One region of the Paenibacillus sp. FSL H7-0442 genome, then DNA from elsewhere that is predicted to be linked to it. Evidence: riboswitches for the same ligand, from Rfam matches in the RefSeq annotation. Region 1 holds a riboswitch; the other holds the start of a gene.
What was found. Region 1 has a riboswitch for S-adenosylmethionine ahead of metA (homoserine O-succinyltransferase). Riboswitches for the same ligand answer to the same signal wherever they lie in the genome.
Positions count from the first base shown of each region.

Region 2: another riboswitch for S-adenosylmethionine. It lies ahead of MHH57_RS20300 (ATP-binding cassette domain-containing protein); the one in region 1 lies ahead of metA (homoserine O-succinyltransferase).

Region 1 covers NZ_CP151963.1:1,647,637-1,657,333, reverse strand. Annotated here, with positions in the region: gene MHH57_RS07505 (cation:proton antiporter) at 1-991, shown strand, start outside; gene MHH57_RS07500 (YitT family protein) at 1,075-1,938, shown strand; gene mqnC (cyclic dehypoxanthinyl futalosine synthase) at 2,035-3,168, opposite strand; gene MHH57_RS07490 (aminotransferase class I/II-fold pyridoxal phosphate-dependent enzyme) at 3,601-4,779, opposite strand; gene MHH57_RS07485 (PLP-dependent transferase) at 4,776-5,960, opposite strand; gene metA (homoserine O-succinyltransferase) at 6,086-7,003, opposite strand; SAM riboswitch class I at 7,122-7,247, opposite strand; gene corA (magnesium/cobalt transporter CorA) at 7,800-8,735, shown strand; gene MHH57_RS07470 (HRDC domain-containing protein) at 8,896-9,697, opposite strand, start outside.
Region 2 covers NZ_CP151963.1:4,593,240-4,602,936, reverse strand. Annotated here, with positions in the region: gene MHH57_RS20320 (thioredoxin family protein) at 1-155, shown strand, start outside; gene MHH57_RS20315 (COX15/CtaA family protein) at 375-1,304, shown strand; gene MHH57_RS20310 (UbiD family decarboxylase) at 1,435-3,201, shown strand; gene MHH57_RS20305 (Cthe_2314 family HEPN domain-containing protein) at 3,253-3,978, shown strand; SAM riboswitch class I at 4,104-4,243, shown strand; gene MHH57_RS20300 (ATP-binding cassette domain-containing protein) at 4,380-5,402, shown strand; gene MHH57_RS20295 (methionine ABC transporter permease) at 5,399-6,067, shown strand; gene MHH57_RS20290 (MetQ/NlpA family ABC transporter substrate-binding protein) at 6,142-6,984, shown strand; gene MHH57_RS20285 (SDR family oxidoreductase) at 7,128-7,892, shown strand; gene MHH57_RS20280 (NifU family protein) at 7,984-8,229, opposite strand; gene MHH57_RS20275 (YuzB family protein) at 8,317-8,574, shown strand; gene MHH57_RS20270 (NAD(P)/FAD-dependent oxidoreductase) at 8,659-9,697, opposite strand, start outside.

The sequences.
Region 1 (9,697 bases):
GTTTTCAGTAGGTCGGTTAATTAAATCAGGCCGCTCCATTGCCGTGGGTGGCACCATTTATATTGGCATCAATTTCACACTGGGGCTGGCTCTTGGCTTCCTGAGCGGCTTTCCTGTAGCAGAAACGCTGGTTATCGCCGGAATTACAACCATATCATCCAGTGCTATTGCTGCGAAGGTGCTGGTAGATCTCAAGCGGACTGCCAATGCTGAAACTGAAATGATTTTGGGCATTATTATGTTCGAGGATGTTTTCCTCGCCGTATACATCTCCATCCTCTCCGGATTGGTTCTTAGCGATTCATCCTCGCTCGGGGGTGTGCTGCTATCAGCGTTAATCGCGCTTGGCTTTATGCTTGCAGTCATTATTATCGGCCGTAAGGCCGTCCCTCTGTTAAATCGGATTCTTCGTATTCGCTCCAATGAGGTATTCGGACTTGTTGTTTTCGGCTCCCTGTTTCTGGTGGCAGGTTTTTCGGAAACGATTCATGTGGCGGAAGCTATCGGCGCCCTGTTGGTCGGTCTGGTACTAGCCGAAACAGAACATGCCAAACGAATCGAGCATTTAATTGTTCCTTTCCGCGATTTCTTCGGTGCCCTGTTCTTTTTCAGCTTTGGACTATCCATTGATCCACTGTCCCTAGGAGGAAACGCGATATGGCTTGCGCTGGCAGCAGTTGTCCTCACGTTGTTTGGTAACATTTGGGCAGGAATGCTGGCTGGGCGTACGGCCTCCTTATCTCCCAAAGCGTCAGCAAATATCGGCCTGACCATTGTGGCACGGGGTGAATTTTCGATTATCATGGCCAACTTGGGTAAGGAAGGTGGTTTACTTGATATTGTTCAACCCTTTGCAGCCATCTATGTACTCATACTGGCCATTCTTGGACCACTTCTCACAAAGCAGTCAAAACCTATTTTTAATATGTTAAACAAAATATTCAAGTTCAAGGACCCCCGCCTACGAAAAGAAGAAAGTAACTCGGCGTAACTGTAAAGCTGGATACGACAATCCATAGGAGGGAAGGCTATGCCGCACGCTATTAAACATGCCGAAACTCTATGAGGCGGCTTGTGAAGCCCGCTTCAGAAGATGCGAGCAGGTTCCCTGTCTTTTATACGGTGATTGGCGGGATTACGGCATCCGTCGGTCTAGAATTGTTTTTGCATCCGCATGATATGATCGCTGGAGGCGTCACGGGGATCTCCAGACTCATGTCGCTTTATACACAAGAGCATTTTGGGTTACTGCTATTCGTTTTGAATTTACCACTCATGCTGCTGTATTCTCTGTCTACTCACAAACCCATGCTGCTCCGTGCACTACCCGGCTTGTTCGCCTTTTCAGGCTCAGCCATCATTCTTTCGCCTTTTCCGGCAGTGAGCGGCCATCCGGTCGTATGTGCTTTGGGCGGCGGAATCTGTATCGGGCTTGGCGCAGGGCTGGCAGCTCGTCACGGTGGTCTGCTCGATTCACTAGGACTTAACGAATCAGGCGATGGCCGTCCATCCACATTGTTGCTAACACACCGCAAGATTCCGTTAATACAGATTGTTATGCTGTGTAATGGTCTGCTGCTCATTACAGCTGGCTTTGTGCTAGGATGGGAGCCAGCTCTATATTCAGCCTTATCCTGCCTCGCCGCCTACGAAACGACCCGGCTGATGTTTACCGGTCTGACGCGTATGGTTTGTGTTGTCAGCAAGAAGCAGCCAACCGTCGAGGATGCCATATATCGCAGGCTGCGTATACACAGCACGCCTGTTGTAGGCTCTGCCCAGATAGAGGGCAAGATCAAAAGCGAATCTGAGGATAAAAAAGAACAAATGGTCATCGTTTACAGCGTTCATCTGTTGGATTTGCAGCGCTTTAAGGCAGTCATTCAAATGGCAGACCCGCAAGCTGAGATCATGTATATGAAACGATGGAAAGCATAGCAAAGTAACACATCAAAAAAACGCTTATCTGCACTAATCTATGTATAACGATTAGTACAGATAGGCGTTTTGTAATGAACACTATATTAACGGATATTAATTCTGCATGATAAAATCATGTTCAATACTGCTGGCACTGTCAAAAGTACGAATAATATCATAACGGGTATTACGCTGTGCCGGAATGTGACCCGTCTCGCGGATCAACTGTAAAATGGATTCAATGTTAACCTTATACGTTGCGCCTGCAGCGGAAACTACGTTTTCCTCAATCATGGTGCTACCAAAATCATCGCAACCGTAGTACAACGATTTTTTACCGATTTCAGGTCCCATAGTTACCCATGAGGATTGAATATGCTTGATGTTATCCAATACAAGACGACTGATCGCAACGGTCTTCAGATATTCCTCCGGCGTCTGACGTTCCTTCTTCAGGTTGGTATTGTCTGGCTGGAAGGTCCAAGGAATAAAGGCCAAAAATCCTTCAGAATTATATTTGTTTTCAATGCATTCGTCCTGAGCATCACGAACACGCAACAAATGCAGCGCACGCTCCTCCATCAACTCGCCAAAGCCAATAACCATCGTAGCAGTCGTGTTCATCCCAACCTTATGAGCCGTTTGCATGACATCCATCCAATCACGCCAAGAGCCTTTGAGACGGCTAATTTTGCGGCGTGTGCGGTCATCCAAAATTTCTCCACCTCCGCCCGGAAGCGAATCCAATCCAGCTTCATGAATGGCGCGGATTGTTTCTTCCATAGAAAGACCAGATTTCTCCTTCATTTTGTGAATTTCAGCTGGCGAGAAGGAGTGCATCGTAATATCGGGAAAACGCTCCTTGATACCTTTCAGCAAATCGGTATAATAACTGAACGGCAGATTCGGGTTCACACCGCCTTGCATTAGAATTTCGGTGCCACCTACTTCCTGCGTTTCCTTGATCTTCTGAAAGATCACCTCATCCGGCAAAACATAACCTTCATCAGAACCTGGTCTACGATAAAAAGCGCAGAAGCGACAGTATACGTCACACACGTTTGTATAGTTAATATTTCGTCCGATAACGAAGGTTTTAACGGGATCGGGATGCATGCGATTCATGACTTTATTCGCCGCATGACCGATTTTTTCTACCTCGTCTGATTCGAACAAAGCAACGGTATCCTCTAAATTCAGGCGTTCGCCGCGTAGGGCTTTATCTAAAATATGGTCGATTACACTCATGGTGTATCCTCCTTCGCTGTCACAGGGCGACGAAATGAACGACAGGACTTATGAACGAGAATGCTTTCACAAACCTGCGTTCGAACCCTGCCGTAATGTATGTTCATGACTAGCCTTGTATGTTGTCTGTGCTATTTAGCATAGTAAAACCTAATGATAATACTAACATATCTTTAGGTAAGGAACCATACTTATTCCCGCTTCTTTCTGCTTTTCACCTAGGAAAACAGGCAACTGCCAAGCTTATCTCAACATTGCATATAGCCAAAAAATAAGAAAACAGAACTGAAAAGTGTCTTTTTTCACACTGTCGTTCATGTTATTTTATAGAAAACAGCAAGCCTCCTGAAATACTGGAAACTTGCTGTTTAGTACTGTACATATTTGCTCTCAGCGTGAAAACGACAAAGATGCTGCGGATGTGCTAACGCTCTAGCGCAGCGCCTCATCCAGATCACTGATCAGGTCGTCAATATCCTCCAAACCTACGGAGAAACGGAGTAGTCCGTTCGTAATCCCGCGCTCCAATCGTACACTATGGGGCATAGCCGCATGTGACATCATCGCCGGATACGACAAGATGCTTTCCACAGCTCCCAGACTCACCGCTACAATTGGAATACGTACGCGACTGAGGACTTCTTTTGCACGCTCACCAGAACCCACATCAAAAGATATCACTGCACCATAACCGCTGGATTGGCACTCATGAACTTCACGCCCTGGATGATTCTCCAGACCCGGGTAGTATACCGCCTCAATGTCGTTGCGCTCGTTCAGCCAGTTAGCAAGCTTCGCTGCGCTCTTTTCGCTGTGAGCCATACGAGCCTCCAGTGTCTTCATACCGCGCATGAGCAACCATGACTCCTGCGGAGCCAACACGGTACCCAGTCCATTTTGGAGCTGCTTGATTTGTCTTCCCAACGATTCGGTACGTGCTACCGCAAGTCCTGCCAGCACATCGCTGTGTCCGCCCAGAAACTTGGTCGCGCTGTGCAATACAATATCAACTCCCTGCTCAATCGGACGTTGATAATAAGGTGTCATAAAAGTATTATCCAATAACGTTAAAAGCCCGTTGTCCTGTGCCCAAGAAGTTATTCCTGCCACATCGGTAATTTTGAGTGTCGGATTGGACGGAGTTTCCATATATACAGCCCTTGTATTCTCCTGCAACGCATCTTTCACAAGGTTGAGGTCCGTCATGTCGACGAAGGTCGTTTCGATATTCATCCGTTTCAAAATGGAGGTCAGCAGTCGATATGTTCCTCCATATACGTCCTCGGAAACAATGACATGATCTCCAGCAGACAAGAGCATAAATGTAGTAGAGATGGCCGCCATACCTGATGCAAAGGCAAAACCGCACGCCCCGCCTTCTAATAAAGCGATATAATCCTCCAAAGCTTGTCGTGTCGGATTACCTGAACGGCTATAGTCATGCTGTGGAGGATTAAAAATATCGTGATGGTGGAAGGTAGAAGCTTGATAGATCGGGACGCTCGATGCCCCCGTAACGCTGTCAATTTCAGAGCCAAAATGCAGCAGCTTGGTAGCGAACTTCCGCTCTTTGTTCAGATCCTGCCCGATCCTCCTCGCATCCTCTATCATTGCAGCTCTCCTCCTTCTACTTCTTGACGTGCCGCTTCCAACGCCGAACGTAAATCTTCAATTAGGTCGTCTGTATGCTCAATGCCTACGGAGAAACGCAACAGCCTGTCATCTACCCCGACTGCATCCCGAATTTCTGCTGGTATGTCCGCATGTGTCTGCACAGCGGGATAGGTCATTAACGATTCCACACCGCCGAGACTTTCCGCAAACGCAATGAGCTTAATGTGACGAAGCAAAGGTTCCACATAACGAGCATCCTTTACTTTAAAGGAAAAGATACCCGTATTTCCGCTGGATTGTTTATTTTGAATCTCACGACCTGGATGGCCTTCTAGAGCTGGATAAAATACTTCCGCCACAGCCGGATGCGTCAGTAAATAGTTAGACAGCACTGTTGCATTATGCTCGTGCCGGTCCATACGCAGCGCTAACGTCTTCATGCCCTTCATTAACTGGTAGCAATCGCTTGGGGAAAGCACTGCCCCTATGGAATTGTGCAGGAATGCAATTTCAGCTGATAGCTCTTTGCCTTTGGTTACGATCAACCCTGCCAGCACATCGTTGTGTCCGCCCAAATATTTGGTTGCGCTATGTACCACAATATCCGCGCCCAGTTCCAATGGCCGCTGGAAATATGGCGTTAGCAGCGTATTATCTACAATGGTAAGCAACTGATGTTGTGATGCCCATTTAGCCACCGCTCGAATATCAGTAATCATCATTAACGGATTTGTAGGCGTTTCTATGAATACAGCTTTGGTATTCGGTCGACATGACTGTTCGAGCGCTTCAAGATCGTTCGTATCCACATAACTGGCTGTCACACCAAATTTAGACAAAATACGCTCCAGCAAACGATACGTCCCGCCATACAGATCCAGCGATACTATGAGATGATCTCCCTGTCCAAACAATGCAAATACCGTTTGCAGCGCCGCCATACCTGAGCTGCATGCAAAGCCTGCATCACCCGATTCAAGTGCAGCAGAAGCCTCTTCCAGTACCTTTCGCGTGGGATTGATCGTCCGAATGTAATCAAATCCTGTGCTTTGACCCAGACGGGGATGGCGGAACGCCGTAGATTGGTAAATCGGGTAATTAACAGCCCCGGTTACTGGCTCTTCTACTGAACCGATTTGTGCCAATCTACTTTCGATTTTCCACTGTTTCTCACTCATATGAATCCTCCTGTTAACTTCCATAGTGGGTGCTATAACCAATCCTGCAAAAATGGATGTCAAAGACTATACTGCTGCGCTACTGCAAGGTGATACTCTACAAAGGTAAACTACATGCTCCTTTTTTAAATCTGGGGCCCGATATCATAAGGTGTTTCTTGGTATACATAATAGTTCAGCCAATTCGAGAATAATAAATTGGCGTGCGCCCGCCAAATTGAGGGGGGGGTGCGCTCAGGATCATCATTAGGAAAATAATTTTTGGGGACTTCAATATCCATTCCTTTGGCTACATCGCGGTCGTATTCCCATTTCAGTGAAAGCGGGTCATATTCAGAATGCCCAGTTACAAAAATTTGTTTACCGTCAAGCGTGGCTACGAGGTACACCCCAGCTTCCTCGGATTCGGATAAAACTTCTAATTCGGCGATATGATCAATATCTTCCCGACGAACCTCCGTATGTCTGGAGTGAGGGGCATAAAACAGTTCATCAAAGCCGCGTAACAATTTTACTTTAGGTTTTATCACGGTGTGTGGAAATACACCGAAGCATTTGTAGTCGAGCCCATATTTAGGGACATCGAAATGATGGTATAAGCCTGCCTGTGAGGCCCAACAGATATGCATGGTCGAAGTTACATTCGTTTTCGTCCATTCAAAGATTTGCCGGATTTCCTCCCAGTAGTTCACATCCTCAAACTCAAGCTGTTCAACCGGGGCTCCTGTAATGACCATGCCGTCAAAACGACTGTTCTTGATCTCGTCGAACGTTTTATAGAACATGTTCAAATATTCTTGCGATGTATTTTTGGATACATGAGACTTCATGTGCACCAGCGTGACATCCACTTGCAACGGCGTATTGCCGACCAGACGCAACAGTTGGGTTTCCGTCGTTTCCTTTGTAGGCATTAAATTCAAAATGGCGATACGCAACGGACGAATATCCTGATGATAAGCCAAGCTTTCATCCATTACGAAAATATTTTCGCCCTCCAGCACTTCCTTAGCAGGTAATGTGTCTGGGATTTTAATCGGCATGTAAACTCACTCCTTGTTCGGTAAGTTTTGCGAAAATCGTCTTGTTGAGATGCCGGGCATATAATAAAAAGACCTTTCTCTGGTTAGAGAAAGGTCATATTTGTATCCATATGCGCCTCTCTCATCTGTCAGGGCAACGCGCTTTGTACAAAGCGCGCGTCCTGCAAGAATTAGCACCGTGCGATTAAAATCGCCGGTTGCCGGGTATCATCGGGCTAGTCCCTCCACCTGCTCTTGATAAGATTTCGCTATATTCATTTTGGGTTCACAAAGTTCTTGTTGTTCACTTTAATGCATCGGCTGGGCTTCGTCAAGATGGGACTTGCAAATTTGTAACCTGCATTCACATTTTGTCTACCTTTTCCATAGGTTAAATCATATCCCTCCTATCGCTGAAGCTCTTGCCACTACTGTTGATTTTGCCCATGATTTTGCGCTTGAAAGGCCGTAGGCCGAGCGTTATACTATACAAGTGCTATTAGGCAAAAATATGGAGCAGTAGTGCAGACTTGAGTGTTTCCTGCGATACTGTGGCAATCTAAAAAAAGAACATTTGAGAGGTGAATCCGGAATGGAAGGCGACCCGAGTCCGAATAGGCGGCGATCCCTGAACAACAGCATAGGAATGACTTCAGCTTGCCGAAAGACGGGACGCCAGGCTCTGCATGCTCCAAAAGCCTCCGGCTTTTGATGAGAGTGCACGCTTACCCGCACCGGCTAACTGGCTAACTGAGTCCATTCCTTATGCTTAAGGTAAACGTATTTCCGTTACGGCGGAGCATAAGGAGTGACGTATATGAAAATCCGTTTGGTCAACAACGGGGTTTTTACCCCTGTCGAAGAAATTGAAATGGCGCTTACTGCACCGGCAGAAGGTTTTTATTGGATTGATGCCGATGTCGATGATTTGGCAGTGCTCCAGCCTTTATTTTCCATGCATGATCTTGCAGTAGAAGACTGTTTGAGTGAAGAAGAACAGCGTCCGAAGATTGAAATTTATGAAAGCCATTATTTTATCGTTGTAAATAGCATTCGTTTTGATGATGAAGAAATATTTTTGCGAGCTTTGAACATTTTTCTCGGCCGCCATTTTATCATTACGGTGACCAAGCAGAAAATCAATGAGCTTCGTACCCTCAAGCCTATGCTGTGGGAGCAAGAAGTCAGCCAGCCTGACCGTTTTATGTATCTGTTGGTCGACTTAATTGTTGACAACTATTTTCTGGTTGGTGACCGGATTGAGGTCCGCATTGAAAAGCTGGAAGAAGATATTCTAATGCATACGAAAAAGTCGCATTTGAACGAAATCATCGGCTTACGCAGTGAGATTCTGTGGCTGAAAAAAGTGTTGGGCCCGCAAAAAGAAGTCATCAATACCCTGAACAAGCGGGATTTGCGGCTCATCGACGATCAATTGCAAAAATATTTTAGCGACATTTATGAAAATGCTGTGAAAATTTCGGAGACTTTCGAAACTTACCGCGACTTGATGGGTAACCTTCGAGAAGCTTATCAATCCAGTATCGCCAACCGTGCCAATGAAATTATGCGTGTGTTTACAGCAATTACGACCGTATTTATGCCATTGACGGTCATTACCGGAATATATGGGATGAACTTCGATAATATGCCTGAGCTTCATACACGTTATGGCTATTTTGTCGTCATTGGTATTATGGTGGCATTAGGCGTCAGTATGTTCTGTATTTTCCGTAAGAAAGACTGGGTTTAAAAATAAAAGGGGAAAAAGTATCGAATTGGATACTTTTTTCTATTTTCAAGCTTGGTCATAAAAAGCAGCAGCCGTGTCCTGTGAGGAACTGGCTGCTGCTTTTTAGTATGTTGGACCCTGAATATACTTTAATACCTAGCTTTATCCAACCAGTTCTATATTATCCAACATGTCGGTCGGGTACCTGCTGATGACGAAACCGTATACGGATCAGACGCAGACGCTCATAAATCTGATCCAGTCCTGTTTCGGTTGCCTTTTCTTCCCCATACACTTTCAGCATGACGGGCTTGAGCAACGTATCCCCCAACTCTTCATAAGCAGACCAGATAGCTGCCTGCTCCGCCTCAGATACATTCACCAATTCGTTGTGGATCAGCTTCTCCATATCAATACCATCTCTATCCAAATGCTCCACAGCTTCAATCATCTCTCTACGATGCAAACCTGTCTTCATTCCGATATGCTCCAGTGAAAGACCGTCCGAAATGCCTTCAATAATCGTTCTAGTTAAGCTGAATTTGTTCAGCTCCTGCCTGTACTGGTTCTCTTTTTGCTTGTATAGCCATGACAAAAAAACTTCTTCTTCCAGCGTCTCTGTTACCCAGTTCAACGGAAATGGCGTGGTGCGGTCATTTTGTGTCGTAATAGCCAATAGCTCCGTCCCATATTGCGACACCTTACCCTGACCCATACCAGGCAGCTCCAACAGTTCTTCTTCGGTATGGGGAAGATAAACGCTAATGAGCCGAAGCAGTCGATTCGTAGCGATAAAATAAGGTGCTTTTCGTTCCGTTGCTGCTTTTTGCCGTCTCCACATCGTCAATTGCTCATACACTTCATCACGTGGATACAAATCACTGTAGCAATACAGCTTTTGCAGCGTCTGTCCTCGCCCTGATGATCCTTCTTGCTCATGAAATACGCCATGGATTAAGGGCCTGTAGCCCTCAGCCATTTTG
Region 2 (9,697 bases), 2.8 Mb from region 1:
GTCAAGAGCAGAATGTATTGGGGATTCCTAGCTTTATCGCTTACAGTGAAGGGCGAGAACTGGTACGTCTGGTGAACAGACTGCGCAAATCCCGCGAGGAGATTGAGCAATTTTTGGATCGGGCTGTTGAAGTCCATACGAGCTTGGCAAAATAATGAATGCTGTACATGCATACATGAAGGTTCCAAATTGAATTTTAAACATCAAGACATTCAGAAAGCCGCTTCCTTTCAAGGGGGCGGCTTTCTCACGAACACGTTCACATTTTGTCAACAAAGCTCGTATGTCAAGGAACGATATATCAGTTATAATTACTATAAGTGATCATTTCACAACATATAAAGTGAATAAATATTATATTTGGAAGGATACGGGTGAATTTGAATAACAAAATTAGAATATTAAAATGGCTGGCACTCGTAACATGTATTGTCATGTTTTTGGCTACCTTCGGTGGAGGTGTTGTGACGCGGACGGATTCGGGTCTGGGCTGTGGCCGGGAATTCCCGCTATGCAATGGTAAGCTGGTTCCGGCACATACGATCGCATCCCTTATTGAGTTCTCTCACCGCTCCGTCAGTGCCATGGCCGGGATTCTTTCTATCGCCTCATTTGTTGGCTTTTTGCTGTTTATGAAGCATCGAAAGGATTTACAGCTATTCTCGCTGCTCACGCTCTTGTTTGTGATCATACAAGGTGCAATGGGGGCGTTGGCTGTCATATTCTCCCAATCAGCTGCGGTCATGGGACTGCATTTTGGCTTTGCGCTTATCGCTTTTGCCAGTGCGACTATGATGACGCTGGGGGCCTGGCAGGAGCATGCGGACTCACGCCACACTCCGCGTCTGATTCCTGGGCCTGTCAGTCGGGGCTTTCGTAATTTTATATGGCTATCGACGATCTATACCTATATTGCTGTCTATTCAGGGGCGTTGCTTAGTCACTCGGTCATCCAGAAGGTTGTAAATATTGGAGGCTTCATATCTCCACTGTTGCTTCATCAGATTTCAGCCGGTCTGCTGTTCGTCATTATCTTGGCTGTGGGTCACTACGCATACCGTTATCACCCGAATCACCGGGACATCCGTATATTGGGTGTTGTATCGGTCTTGTTAATCCTGCTTCAAGTGGTGATTGGAATTATCTTGCTGTACGTCAACAGACCTGAAATCTACATGTTTATCGTGCTGGGGCATATGCTGGTGATTGCATCGTTGTTCTCCATCTTGGCTTATCTGAGCTATCGTGTATGGCAATTGTCACCGGATCGCAAGCTTGTTCCGACCCAAGCACAACGTACCTAAGCATTTCATAGATCATAGTGAAGCGGATTTTTTGCCCAAGTGGCGTTTAAACACGTATAATAGCATATAAGAAACAAACCAGGCCCACGAGTTTCTCGAGGGCTTGATTTGCTTAGGAGGAATCGTCCAGTTGATCTACCAGAATTTGCGCCAATTTATTGAAGCACTGCGTAAAGAAAATCATCTTAAAATTATAGAGGCACCTGTCGATCCTTACTTGGAGCTGGCTGAGATTCATCGAAGAGTCATTGAGGAAGAAGGGCCGGCACTGCTGTTCACGAATGTAAAAGGAACTCCGTTTCCTGTAGCCAGTAATCTGTTTGGCACGAATCGCCGTGTGGACATGGCTTTTGGCCCGCGCCCAGAGCAACTGATGGATGCGATTGTAGGAGCAACCAAAACATTGTTTCCACCTACACCCAAAGCATTGTGGAATGAACGTGGCCTGATTAAGGACATGCTAAAAGTAGGCCTAAAAACAGTATCTCATAGCGAGGCTCCTGTATTGGGAGTTCGCCGTACAGAGGCTCCGCTGGCACCACTGCCTAAAGTGACCAGTTGGCATGAGGATGGAGGACCGTTTATTACCCTTCCACTCGTGTATACCGAGAAGCCAGGTCAGCCCAAGGATCATAATCTGGGGATGTACCGCATTCAGATTTATGATGATCAGACGACGGGCATTCACTGGCAAATTCATAAAGGCGGCGGTTTCCATTATCATGAAGCGGAGCTGCGTAATGAGCCGTTGCCTACGACGATTATCATCGGTGGCCCGCCTGCTCTGATTGCGTCTGCCATTGCTCCAGCACCGGAAAACTTGCCTGAGCTGTTGCTGGCTTCGCTTATTATGGGAGGCAAGCTGCCCATGACAGAGGACCCGCTTGGGGGTCATCGGATTCCAGCAGAAGCAGAATTTGCAATCAGCGGTTATGTGCCACCTCATGAACGCCGTCCGGAAGGCCCGTTTGGCGATCATTTTGGATATTATTCATTACAGCATGATTTCCCTGTATTTCATGTCAAACATATGCATCACCGCAAGGATGCCATTTATCCGGCAACCATTGTAGGTAAGCCTCGGCAAGAAGACTACTACCTCGGTGAGTTTTTGCAACGTCTGCTGTCGCCTGCCTATCCGCTTGTGATGCCTTCCGTCAAGTCCCTGTGGGCGTATGCGGAAACGGGCGTACATGCGCTGGCAGCGGCAGTCGTACGTGAAAGCTACTCCCGTGAAGCGCTTGTATCCGGTTTTACCATTTTGGGTCAAGGTCAATTGTCATTGACCAAGTTCCTGATGCTGACAGATCGAGTCATTGATTTATCTGACTTTAACCTGCTGTTAGAAACCATTCTGGAGCGATTTAATCCAGCAAGGGATTTATTTATTTTCAATCACACGTCACACGATACACTCGATTACACAGGCCGCAAGCTGAATCATGGCAGTAAGGCGATCCTGATGGGAATAGGTGAGCCTGTACGTGAATTGCCTCGTGCTTATGAGGGAGGCGATCTGCCGGGCATTCGTGAAATTGAGCCCTATTGCGGAGGGTGCCTCGTTGTGTCCGGCTCTTCCTTTGAGCAGGAGCCTGAACTCGCTGCGCGTGTATTGGAGCGATTAGCTGCGGGTGAGCAAGAGTGGCCGCTCGTTTTCATTGTGGACGATGCCAAGGAAGTCGTTCGCTCTCAAGCCTCGTTCCTGTGGACGGTATTCACTCGCTTTAACCCGGCTACGGATATGTACGCGGACAGCGAAGTGCGTTTGCATCATCTGAACTATAAGCTGCCGATTGTAGTGGATGCGCGTATGAAGCCGGGGTATCCGGATGAGGTGTTACCGCGTGAGGATATTGTTAAGCTTGTAGATCAACGATGGACAAGTTATTTCGCTTGACGCCCTAATTAAACCTACAGCCGGATTTTATATTTATAAGGAGGCGTAAGCATGATACGCAAGCTACTGGGTGAGCCGCCGCGTGTGAACAAGGGCATCCTGCTAGATGCCATGAATAGCATGTCAGATATGTTGAACCTGCTGGAACGGCAAATTCAGGCTGGTGGAGATCCGACCCACGATTTTCGGAAGGCGGATATTTTGACACGCGGTCTAATGTCATCTCTGGATGAACTGGAGCAGAGCCATCATGCTGCCGCCTTTTTCCGTATGAAAGTGAAAGCCGGATATGCTGAAGATATGAGTGAGGATGAAAAATCCGACTATGCATTGTATGTTTTCTTTTATAAAGATGGGTTTGTGAGGGTATTTTCCATTCTGGATAAGCTGGGCAACTGGCTGAATGATCTGTATGATTTAAAAACAGGACAGTATAAGGCGCATTATTCGTATTTTACCGTGTTGCGGCAGCTCAAGTATCTCAAAATGCATCCTGTATTGACCGATAATTTATATGATATCAAGGATACATACAACGATGCGATCAATCGGCTGCGTAAGCGGCGAAATACGGAGATACACTATATGAATACAGAAATGCAGGATGATCTCTGGCAACGACACCGAGCTTTGTATGGAAAAATCCAACTGGAGGACCTTGATCACCATTTGGAAGATTTGCAGCAGGGCTTGGAAATGGTGTGTCGGTCGTTGTCAATCGCCTTTACTTATACTGCGAAACAATGGAAGAACCGGGCAGTACGCCCAAAAATATGATAGAAAATATCCTTTGACAAAGCAATGTAAACTATCTATACTGAAACCTAGTTTCAGAAAAATGCTTGAATTATGTTTTTTTATATAAACTTAACGGACAGCTAAAGCTGGAGTTTAACATATTTTTCTTATCCAGAGAGGTGGAGGGACTGGCCCGATGAAGCCCGGCAACCCGTTTTTTCCCGGTGTAATACACTGGGAGGGAACATGATGGTGCTAATTCCTACAAAACCGCTAGAGTTATAGCGATTTTGGCAGATGAGAAAAGGATCGCAAGGTGGGGCCCTTTTCATTCTGTGAAAGGGGCTCTTTTTTGTATAAATAAATAGCGATTTTATACAATCCTGAGAGATGACAACTGGTAAAAAGGGTAAGGAAGAAGTGAAGGGGGTCGCAGCACGTTGATAGAGCTTAAGCAGTTAACCAAGCATTATGGCAAAGGCAACCGACGCGTAAATGCGCTGTCTGGGTTGAATCTTTCTATAAAGCGTGGAGAAATATTCGGAGTGATTGGTCACTCCGGGGCAGGGAAAAGTACATTGATCCGCTGTATTAATTTATTGGAACGCCCTACTTCAGGTGAAGTATGGGTAGACGGGGTAAACCTCACTACTGTGAGTCAATCCCAGTTACAAATGCAGCGCCGAAAAATCGGAATGATTTTTCAGCATTTTAATTTGTTGTCTTCGGCGACGGTATATGACAATATTGCATTTCCGTTGCGGCTGGTAAACACGCCCAAGCAGAAGTTGGACCAGAAGGTCCGTGAACTGCTGGAACTGGTGGGTCTCGAAGAGCACAGTGGAAAATATCCGTCACAGCTCTCAGGTGGACAGAAACAGCGGGTAGGAATTGCGCGGGCGTTGGCTAGTGATCCTCATGTATTGCTGTGTGACGAAGCGACTTCTGCGCTTGATCCGCAGACGACGGGGTCTATCCTGAAATTGCTGCTGGATATTAATCAGCGATTTAATTTAACCATCGTGCTGATTACACATGAAATGCATGTCATTCAAAGCATCTGTGATAAAGTTGGCGTCATTCATCAGGGTGACATCGTGGAGCAAGGTCCGGTGGCGGAAGTATTTTTGAAGCCACAGCACCAGGTAACCAAGGACTTTATCCAGCGGGAGTCAGAACATCCCGAGGAGTTGCAAGCAGCGATTGCGGCAGCAGGTGAGGGCGAGTCGGCACAGGTGGTGCGTATCTCCTTTTTGGGCAGCAAAACATATGATGCGATTCTGTCGCGTACGGCTCGAAGCACTGGGGTTGATTTTGCGATCTTGCAGGGAACCATATCTACGATTAAAAATGTACCCTATGGTCAGCTAATCGTTCGTTTTGAAGGAAATCATGAGGATATAGAGCATACGCTGCGCGAAGTGTCTGGGCAAGGACTTGATGTGGAGGTGATCGGACAATGAGCGAACTTGATTTTTCACAAGTGAGTTGGGAAGAGCTAGGGAATTCTACGCTGGAAACCCTTCAGATGCTCGGTGCATCCGCATTGTTCACCCTCATTATTGGTTTGCCGCTCGGCATATTATTGTTTCTGGCGAGCCGCTCCTCGTTGACTCTGATGAAGGTGATATACATTGTATTATCATTCATCGTTAACATTTTACGTTCCGTGCCATTTATCATTTTGATCGTTGCACTTATTCCTTTTACACGATCGCTGGTAGGTACCTCGACCGGGGTGTTGGGAACCATCCCACCATTGGTTATAGGGGCTGCCCCATTCTTCGCACGTCTTGTCGAAACGTCTCTGCGTGAAGTGGACAAGGGTGTCATTGAAGCCGCACAAGCAATGGGGGCCTCGACAGGACAAATTATCCGGCGTGTGCTGTTACGTGAGGCACTTCCGGGACTGCTAGCCGCATTAACCATTACCGTCGTTACACTCGTATCCTACACGGCAATGTCCGGGATGATCGGGGGCGGTGGACTGGGTACACTGGCTATCAACTACGGCTATTATCGTTATGAAACGGCTGTAATGATCGTTGCGGTCGTGCTGATGGTCGTATTGGTTCAATTGCTGCAAATGGCGGGAGACCGTCTCGTGCGGCATTATACTCGAAAATAGGGAAAACATATAGATATCCTTATTGATCAGGACGTCTGCTCCTGAATATTACAAATTATTGGAGGGGTAATAACATGAAGAAATGGGTATTGGCTGTATTAAGCTTGACATTAATTGCGGTGCTGGCTGCTTGCGGCACAAAGAGCACAACATCGGATACAAACAATGCGGCCGAAAATACAGGCGGATCACCACGTGAAGTGGAGCTGAAAGTTGGAGCTTCTCCTGTGCCGCATGCGGAAATTTTGGAAGCAATCAAACCTCAGTTGGAAAAAGAAGGGGTTCGTCTCCAAGTCGTTCAGTTTAACGACTATGTACAGCCGAACGTTCAATTGTTTGACAAGCAGTTGGATGCTAACTTCTATCAACATGTACCTTACTTGAATGTTATGAACAAAGAGCGCAAAATGAATTTGGTTTCTGTGGGCGCGGTTCACCTGGAGCCTTTCGGCATCTACTCCCAAAAATATAAAAAGCTTGATGAACTCCCAGATGGCGCAACGGTAGCCATTCCGAACGATGCAACAAACGGAGGCCGTGCATTGTTGTTGTTGGAAAAACAAGGTCTGATCAAGCTGAAAGACGCAAGCAACATTGAAGCTACCGTAAAAGATATTACTGAAAATAAGAAAAACCTGAAATTCAAGGAGCTGGAAGCGGCTATGCTGCCACGTCAGTTGCCTGAAGTGGACATTGCGTTGATCAACACGAACTACGCTCTGGAAGCTAAGCTGAACCCTACGAAGGATGCACTGGCACTGGAAGATAAAGATTCTCCATATGCTAACGTTCTGGTAGCTCGTCCTGATAATAAAGATTCTGAAGCGATTCAGAAGCTGCTTAAAGCTTTGCAATCCCCAGAAACTAAAAAATTCATTGAAGATAAATACCAAGGCGCAATTATCCCGGCATTTTAAGTAGGGAACGAGAACGCATTGCACGCAAAACCCCAGATTCTCTTGAACAAGAGGACTGGGGTTTCTTTTGGATAGAGTTGTAGGGGAAGCTTAAATATTTTATACTTGGGGGTGACCGTTCTCTGTGAACAGGAGGAAAATTGTTGAGAGATAAAGTCGCATTCATAACGGGTAGTGCCAAAGGTTTAGGTAAAACGACCGCTCTGCGTCTGGCGGATGAAGGCTGTAATATTGCGCTGAATTATGTGCATAGCCAAGCAGAAGCCGAAGCGCTTAAGCTGGTGATTGAGTCTAAGGGAGTACGCTGCCTGTCTTTACAAGGGGATATCTCTGTTCAGAAAGATATCACGAGGCTGATTGGTGAAGTCCAGGATCGGCTAGGCGGAGTCGATATTATGGTGAACAATGCTGGACCGTTCATCCGGGAACGCCGCTTGTTTGCGGATTACAGTGTAGCTGAGATTCATACCATGATACAAGGGAATCTGGTCGGTACCATGTTGCTGGACCATTTGGTATTGCCTCACATGCGTAGCCAGCAATGGGGACGTATTATTCATTTTGGCTTTGGTCATGCTGGAGAAGCGAGGGCTTGGCCGCATCGCGCCGTCTACGCAGCCGCCAAGGTGGGGCTGGTGTCTTTTACGAAGTCACTGGCTGTGGAGGAGGCTCCTTATGGCATCACGGTCAATATGATCTGTCCAGGGGATATTCGAGGAGCAAATAAGGAAATGTCAATCGCCGATGTCATCGGCATGCAGGATAAAGAGACACCGCGTGGGCGTCCGGGGAGCGGGGAGGACATTGCGCGAGTGATCGCCTATTTATGTGAGGAGCATTCGGATTTTATAACAGGCAATATTATGGATGTATCGGGAGGATTGGACCCCATTCGGCCAACCATATAAGCTTGAGTGATCCCTCAGACGCTGTAACACAAAAAAGAGTCTTGAGCTTCGTTACCGAAGTCAAGACTCTCATGATCTTATGCATCAAGCATTAAAATACTTGTACCACTTCTTGGACGCCGTCGACTTCTTCGAGAAGAGCGCGTTCAATCCCTGCTTTCAGCGTGATTGTGGAACTTGGGCAACTGCCGCAAGCACCTACCAGCTTCAGCTTAACGATGCCGTCTTCAACGTCAACCAGCTCAACGTCGCCGCCATCGCGTTGCAGGAACGGACGGAGCTTATCCAGTACATCTGCTACTTCATCATACATTTGAACGCTTTGTGTTTCGCTCATTAGAATTCAACTCCTTTCCTATACCTTTATTATTATATTACAAAGCGGGCCAAATTAAAATGCCCGTCATCCAAAGCAGGTGAAAAAATGTTAAGACCTATTATTGAGTTTTGCACCAGTAATATGCATTGGGGCACTGACGAAATCATGTCCAAGCTGGAACAGAATCCAGATTATGATGTGATTGAATACGGCTGCCTAAGCAATTGCGGTCAGTGTAACGCGGAACCCTATGCGATGGTCAATGGTGAGATTGTATCCGCAGATTCAGCAGAGCTTCTGTACGAAGTGATTATGAACAAAATTAAGGAAGCTGAAGCATGGGATAACCTAGACTTGGATTGAAATATAATGCTCTGTTAGCCCATATACGCAATAAACAAAGAAGACCTGCTCTGGGAGCGGGTCTTCTTTGTTTGTTTAGCATGATCAGCCAAAATGGCGTTTGGACTTCCAGAGCACACCGCTTTTAAGCAGGCGTGGTACACGGCCGCGCAATGAAGTGCTGCCCATAAAGCCATAGCCGAACCCGGCCTTCTTGCCAAGTGCGCCTAATGTACCGCGCAGCTTTAAAGGATGCGGGTGAGGCGTTTGACCTTTCCATAGATCACGTACAATATGTGCGATTTGTTCCCCTTGCACCTCTGCTGCCTGAGCGCTTGGAGAGTAGGGAAGGCTCGCACAGTCTCCGACCACATATACCTCTGGATGATCTGGTATTTGGTAGTAATCGTTGAGCACGATACGACCCTGAGGGTCTTTAGGGACAGCTAAATCCTGCACGATTTTTACTGGCTGAATCCCGGCCGTCCATACCACTGCATCCGTTACAATTTGCTCGTCACGGTTATAAATAGCCCCCGGCTCAATACGAGAAACCGCAACATGGTTCAGGGCATTAACCTGATGCTCCTTGAACCAAGCATGTACATAGGCAGACAAACGTTGCGGGAATGCTGACAGCACCCGCTCGCCCCGATCCATAATGGTAATATTCAAATCCGTGCGGCTTTCACGTAACTCCGCTGCAATCTCAACACCGCTAAGACCGCCGCCTACAATATGGACATGTCCATATGGCTTGATTTCGTTCAAGCGCAGATAGGTTTGGCGGGTATGGTTAAACGACTGGATCGTACAGCTGTGTTCTTCAGCCCCCGGTGTATTGTGAAAGCGGTCGGTACAACCCAACGCAATGACAAGCTGATCATAGGGCAAGGGTTCACCGTCTTGAAAATGGACCATTTTATTCTCCAGATCCATCGAGGTGACCTCTCCATATTTGCGAATAAGGCGTTGTTCATCTGGAAAATGTACGCGCAAATCAAAATCAGAAACCGTACCTGCCGCGAGGGCATAGTATTCTGTTTTCAACCCCTGAAAGGGCATTCGATCCACTAAAATAACTTGAACATCGTCGGGAATGTGTTTATCCAGCAATTCTTTGGCAATGGTAAGGCCGCCATAG